Regions from separate parts of the Lacticaseibacillus styriensis genome, predicted to be linked through region 2. Evidence: predicted binding sites of a transcription regulator. Region 2 holds the regulator's gene; each other region holds the start of a gene.
The links. Region 2 encodes LexA, which represses DNA repair genes until DNA is damaged. Its sites were predicted from a motif close to CNAACANNTGTTNG; they were not measured.

Region 1 (2,275 bases), 340 kb from region 2:
CCGCCGATGCCGTCGTCAAAACCAACCTTAAAAATGCCACACTCACTTTGAATGGCACGCCGGCGCAAGCCAAAGCGCATGACGGCCAATATATCATCGCCGGCCAACTGCCGGGTGTCTACACGCTTAAACTCAGCGGCACGCATGACGGCTCAACCAAAGATTTCACGCGGGAAGTTGTGATCCCGCTAAAAGGTCAAGCATCGGATTTAACTTTAGATGCGGCAACGGCTTCCTCCAGTACCACATCTTCCAGTACCACCGCATCGCAAAATTCACATCCAGACAGCAATACCCACGATGATGATCACGATGACGATTATGATGACAATGGCGTCACGAAAACGACACGCCAGTATCCTTCTGATACGTCAAAGCGCAACGACAATCATTCCACCAGTGGCATTGTGGGCCGCTGGGAATCAGGCGACCGGGCAACGTTCACTTTTAATAGCGATGGCACTTATACAGCGACCAATAACGGCACACCAAGCAACGGTAAGTGGGAAGTCGTTTATCGTGACGGCAATGTCTTCAACATTAAATTCACCAAGTCTGATGGTGGCAGTGTCGTTGAACCCTTTGCACTTGATGATGAAGATCTGATCGAAACCAATCTCAAAATTAAATGGGAACGCGATGACTGATTTGTCCGCATCCCCTTTGTCATTGATGCCATGGTGTTATACTAATGGCAGTATCCGAATTTAATTCGTTAGGAGGCGGATCGTATGACATCAGATAAGTGGCGGCCATTAGTGGTCACGTTAATCGTCATTGCCGCCATCTTTGCCGCCTTGTTCATCTTGGAAGTCTTTAACAATGGCGGCAGCATGGGAATTGCCCACGGCAGCATGATGCGCGGCATTTCGTCCTGGCACATGGGTGGTTGCATGCGCTAGATGTTTGCATTTTGATCGCTTCATTGATGCCCCTGTTTGTGCATATGCACAGCAGGGGTTTTTATGTGGCGCTGAGCGTGAGCCGGCGCGCTTAGAAGTCGGGGAGCGCGTTATAGCATCCCCCAAAAAAATAAATAACTTGCCTAAGCAAACATATGTTCGTATAATGATAAACAGAGGTGATCTTCATGGCCTATGATTATCCACACGAACCGCATCGGGTCATTTTTTTGATTGACAATAAGTCCTTTTACGCCTCAGTCGAAAGCATTGAGCGTGGACTTGATCCGCTCAAAACCATCCTAGTTGTGATGTCTGAACAGGAAAACACCAACGGCGGACTCATTTTAGCGACTTCGCCCATGGCCAAAAAAATGTATGGTCTCAAAAATAATGTCAGCCGCCAGCGCGATTTGCCCAATGAGCCGCATCTGATTGTCGTTCCGCCACGCATGAACCTCTACATTCAGAAAAATCTGGCTATTAACGATATCTTCCGTCAATTCGTCGCCGATGAAGATCTGTGGGCTTACTCGATTGATGAATCCATCCTCGATTTAACCCATACCTGGCAGCTTTTCGGGAAAACGCCGCGAGCAGTTGCCAAGCGTATTCAGTCAACTGTTCAGCAAAAACTGGGCCTGCGTACGACGGTCGGAATCGGTGAAAATCCGGTACAAGCCAAAATTGCCCTCGATGTTTATGCCAAGCACAGTCCTGATTTACTTGGCGAAATTAAGTATGCGACGGTCTCGAACACCATCTGGAAAATTAACGAGATGACCGACGTCTGGAGTATCGGTCACCGCACAGCAGCGCATTTAGCGCGCATGGGCATTACGAACATGTACGAACTCGCCCATGCGAATCCTTATGCCTTAAAACAGGAAATGGGTATTATCGGCACTCAGCTGTTTGCAACCGCTTGGGGCGTTGATCGCACCAAAATCAGTAAGCGCATTGTAACGCGCCAGCCAAGTATCGGTAATTCCCAAGTGCTTCCGCGCGACTATAGCAATCAATTCGAAATCGAAATTGTCATCAAAGAAATCGGTGAACAGGTCGCAGCCCGCTTACGTCATCATCATAAACGTGCCGGTGAGCTTTCACTGGGTATCGGATTTTCATATGCAGAAAGCCAGCAAGACGGTCGGTCCGGTTTTACGCAAGCAAAGCGAATTCTGCCGACCAATCGCAACACCGACATTGTTGCGACGTTGCGCGAGATTTTTCGGAAGAACTGGCATGGCGAAGTTATCCGCAATGTTGCCGTCTTCACATCCCGGCTGGCACCTGACACTGGCGAGCAACTCAACTTCTTTGAGCCGGTCGATCGCCAAATCAAGGCCACCGATCTGGAACGAACACTCGAT
Region 2 (2,275 bases):
CTTTTTTGATGTCTGATCTGACTTATATCGGCGATTTGACGGTCCCGGGCTCCATGTTCTTTATCGGCATCGCCTTACACGAAGCCGGGTGGAGCCAACTGCGTCTCAGCAAGGAAGCACTCGGTATCTTCAGCGGCCGCTTTCTTTTTGCCCCACTGTTGATGACGGCACTGGTCGCCTTTGCACCAGTACCGACGCTGATGAAGCAAATCTTCATCCTGCAATCCTGCATGCCAGTCATGACCAATGCGCCGGTGGTTGCGAAACTTTATGACGCCGATGCTGACTACGCTGCGATCATGGTCACGGAAACCACGCTTCTATCCATGATCGTCATTCCCATCGTCATGACCTGCATTCAATTCATTCACTAGGAGACCGCCATTGAAAAAATTAGTCTGGCTCATGTTATTACTTATCTTGAGTGGTTGTTCTCAAGGCACGCCGACTGCCAAATCATCATCAACGCGATCGGCCACCAGTGAACAGGCATCAAAGCCGGTAAAATCCCGGAAAAAGGCAAAAAAGGCCGTGCCTAAAGCAACCTTGTCCACCTTGGTCGGTCACGCATTTGTCCAACAGGATGATCAAAAGAAAGCGATTCGCGTGTTGTCGTCAACCAGTGGCTATTACCTCGAAACGCTGTCGAACCAAGACGGTGATTTTGAAAGTACGGATCAGGGTATTTTTGCGGCCCAACTGACTTTAAAGGGGCGAATCTTCACCTTCACCGGCAAAGCCCAACCACAGGCCGCCAGCAACACGGTTCAATTCCAACTTACCAAAAAAGGATTATTGAAGCAGCTTCCGGATGGTCCATTTTACAAAAAGGTACCAAAAGATGACCTTGATCAGCTTAACCGTCCTTAATGGTGTCAGTTGCCGCCTCAACAAAAAAGCATTTACCACGCACACTCGATTGAATGTACGCGGCAAATGCTTTTTTAGCTGGCTTTATTAGTAGCACTTATACAAGCGCAGGACGATACAAACTCACAACAATACCGAGAATCGTCACATCCGGGAAAAACATGTCTTCCATATCGTCATTTTCCGGATGAAGGCGAATGCCGTTCTTTTCTTTGTAAAAGCGCTTGACAGTGGCTTCATCTTCTTCGGTCATTGCTACGACAATCTGCCCATTTTCGGCGTCGTTTTGCTTCTTGACAATAATCTGATCGCCATCAAGAATCCCGATCTTGATCATGGAACTGCCTTGAACCCGAAGCATAAACAGCTCATCGGCCGAGTATGGTAGGTCATCCGGCACCGGGAAATAGTCATCGATATTCTCGATAGCGGTAATCGGCACCCCAGCCGCAACGGTACCGACAATCGGAATGCCTTCTGCCTGAACGCCGATATAATCGCGTCCTGCTGCAGTCACTTCAATCGTGCGCGGTTTGGATGGGTCTTTCGCAATTAATCCAGCGGCCAACAGCTTCTCTAAGTATGCTGCGACGGTGCTAGACGAACTAAGGCCAACTGACTTGCCAATCTCGCGAACCGTGGGTGGATACCCATGATCCTCGATTGCGTCATAGATGGTTTGTAAAATCTGTTTCCAACGTTTTTGACTCGCTTGTGTTGGCATCCGCTCACCGCTCCGTTCTCATTTGTTACAATCAGCATACCAAACCGAACGAACGTTTGCAATCATTTTCGCCGCCGTTACTCGAAAAAATCCGCAGTCATCATGGCTGCGGATCATTTCATCAAATTAGTTATGCAATAATGGCATCTTATGCATCTGACGCCGATCACATCTGCTCTTGATGACTGCATAGAAGAAGCTTAGGAAAATATCCAGAGCCATCAACAAGATGCCGGCCGTCGCATAGTTGCTAAATAACAGCAATGTTGCGACCAGGGTCAGAGTTATTAATGTCCATTTAGCCCCGCGAAGTAAATTCATAAGGGGTCACTCCTCTCCGTATCGGTAAAACCGACATTGACTCACCGTTTTGGTTGTGACTTTATCATACCTGATTTTTTTGATTTGTAAAGCTTTTGTATATGTAAAATTTACATTTGATGCCCTTATTTAGGCATTTTTAATATTTGTAACGGCTAATCGGTGTTTTTGTAAATTTATTGTAACGGCGCCGATACCTTCTTCGAACCATTTTAGTTAACCCTAGCCTCGAAAAATCATGGCTAGTCTAGTATCATTGTTATACAGAAGCATCCGACGTCTGGCGGGTAGAAACTTCGAAAAAATGACTCACGTGCACTCAGCTGACTTGTAAAAAACTACAACTGCACGTCGAAGCTT
Region 3 (2,275 bases), 1.2 Mb from region 2:
GCCACCCATCTGGTTATATCATGGCACGTCACATCAAGCAGCCGCTTTGATTGATGTTGAAGGGCTTAAACCAATGGACCGCGATTTTGTCCATCTTTCCGAGAATCCGAAAATGGCCTGGCAAGTTGGTGTGCGGCATGACCCTCATCCGGTTATTTATCGCGTGGCCGCGCAATCGGCAGCAGCTGCCGGTAAAACTTTTTATCCGACAGGGAGTCAGGTTTGGTTGGTGCATGCAGTTCCCCCGGCATTTTTAACCCGAACATCATCCCCAACATCGTGACGAACGCCCGCTTTTGGCCGGAAACGTTCGTTTTTTTATGTTAGTATTAGGCATACTTAAAAAAGGAGGTTCTATCATGAAGGCTGATGCACCTGATGATTTACGGTTAAATCCGAAACAGTTCGCCAATCTTGTTGTGGGGTCACACCAAGTACCGGACGACAAAGATCCGGAAGCCATTGTCAAACGAAAACTGACGCTTTATCTCACTGCTTATTACTTAGCAGAGCGGTTTAATGAGTTGCAGCAAGAAACATTAGATCACGCTCCGTCACGGGAAAACTTTCACCAACTGTTGAAAAAGTTGGAAGATGAGCGCTTTCAGGATTGGTAGACTAACACAGAAAAACGTCTCTGTATTAGTCTATTGTGAAATAAGTATCAATTGAAAAACGTTCTTTTTCAATCGTTACAATCGTATCATTTAAAAATGCCTCCGTTGACTTAAAACCGAATTTTAAGCAAATGAAGGCGTTTTCTTTTTCTTGAAAATTTTAGTTTTCCCTTAACCGTACAATTGTTCTTTTGGTGTTCTAAAGAAGCGAAATCGGCCTTTTCGTGACAGAAATCACGTATCATGTGGATAGCGACAAAAACTTATGAAAAGAGGTTGGGACTATGTTACTCACCGTCATTGCTTACGCCATGATTATTGTTTTCATGTACGTCATCATGACCAAGAAGCTCTCACCATTCACTTCTTTAGTGATGATCCCGCTGCTGTTTGCAATTATTGCAATGGTGGCAGGCGTGGCGAAGAAAGGGACGATCGGCGATTTTGTGTTGAAGGGTCTGACAACGACCGCTAACACAGGGATCATGCTCTTATTCGCTATTCTGTATTTTTCCATTATGCTCGACGCCGGTCTGTTCGATCCGATTACAGCCCGGATGATCAAGATCGCGAAAGGCGACCCGATGAAAGTGCTTATGGCAACCGCGATTGTTGCGATGGCAGTTTCACTTAACGGGGATGGCACTACAACGACCTTGATCTGCTGCTCGGCATTTATTCCGATTTATAAGAAACTCAACATGAATATGATGAACCTCGGTGTTTTGATTATTTTGCAAAATACGATCATGAACCTGCTGCCTTGGGGAGGACCAACTGCTCGGGCCATGGCAGTTTTGAAGGTTGATGCCGATATTTTGACGTATTTATTGCCAGGTATGATTCTGGCCTTGGCTTATGTTGTTTTCTACGTTGCACCGCACATGGGTCGCGCAGAACGGAAACGCTTGGGTGTTCGGGAATTAACCGATGAAGAAATCGATGAGATGACGTCAGTGGTTGATCCTGAAGTTTCCGAAATTCGCCGTCCAAATATGTTTGCTTTTAACGGCATTCTGACCATTGTGCTCATTGCCTGGTTGGTGGCAAGTTCCTTTATTAAGGCAATTGCAATGCCACCGCTTTTGCTCTTCTTGGTTGGTACCTGTATTGCATTGATGGCTAACTATCCTAAGTTAGGCGACCAAAGCAAGCGAATTGGTGCTAACGGCGGCGATGCCGTGCAAGTTGTTATTCTGGTTTTTGCTGCCGGGGTCTTCATGGGCTTATTCCAAGGAACCGGGATGGCCGAAGCACTTGCCAAGAGTTTCACCGCGATTATCCCAAGTTCCATGGCTGGCTTCTGGGGATTGGTTATTGCGTTGATTTCCGCACCAGGGACCTTCTTCTTAAGTAACGACGGCTTCTACTTCGGCGTTATGCCGGTGCTGGCAACTGCGGGACGTGCATACGGCTTTACCAATATGCAGATGGCTTTAGCTTCATTAATGGGGCAAGCATTCCACTTGCTTTCACCGTTAGTTGCTTTCATTTATCTATTGCTCCGGCTCACCGGTTTGGACATGGGTAAGTGGCAACGCGAAGCCGGAAAATATGCATTAGGCGTTTTCGCAATCTTCGTGGTAACCGTTATGCTCTTCGGCCACGTACCATTCTATCTACCACAAAAATAAGCACCAATTCAAAAAGACACCGAA

Region 1: a site for LexA is predicted at 1,051-1,064, ahead of LACSTY_RS04960 (Y-family DNA polymerase). Genes of this name have one in related genera too.
Region 3: a site for LexA is predicted at 794-807, ahead of LACSTY_RS09120 (CitMHS family transporter). Genes of this name have one in related genera too.

What each region holds. Positions count from the first base shown of each region.
Region 1 covers NZ_CP132483.1:1,021,073-1,023,347, reverse strand. Annotated here, with positions in the region: gene LACSTY_RS04970 (zinc-ribbon domain-containing protein) at 1-647, shown strand, start outside; gene LACSTY_RS04965 (hypothetical protein) at 732-902, shown strand; gene LACSTY_RS04960 (Y-family DNA polymerase) at 1,091-2,275, shown strand, end outside.
Region 2 covers NZ_CP132483.1:681,125-683,399, reverse strand. Annotated here, with positions in the region: gene LACSTY_RS03140 (AEC family transporter) at 1-374, shown strand, start outside; gene LACSTY_RS03135 (hypothetical protein) at 406-870, shown strand; gene lexA (transcriptional repressor LexA) at 968-1,594, opposite strand; gene LACSTY_RS03125 (hypothetical protein) at 1,721-1,915, opposite strand.
Region 3 covers NZ_CP132483.1:1,905,129-1,907,403, reverse strand. Annotated here, with positions in the region: gene LACSTY_RS09130 (RNA 2'-phosphotransferase) at 1-283, shown strand, start outside; gene LACSTY_RS09125 (hypothetical protein) at 360-617, shown strand; gene LACSTY_RS09120 (CitMHS family transporter) at 902-2,251, shown strand.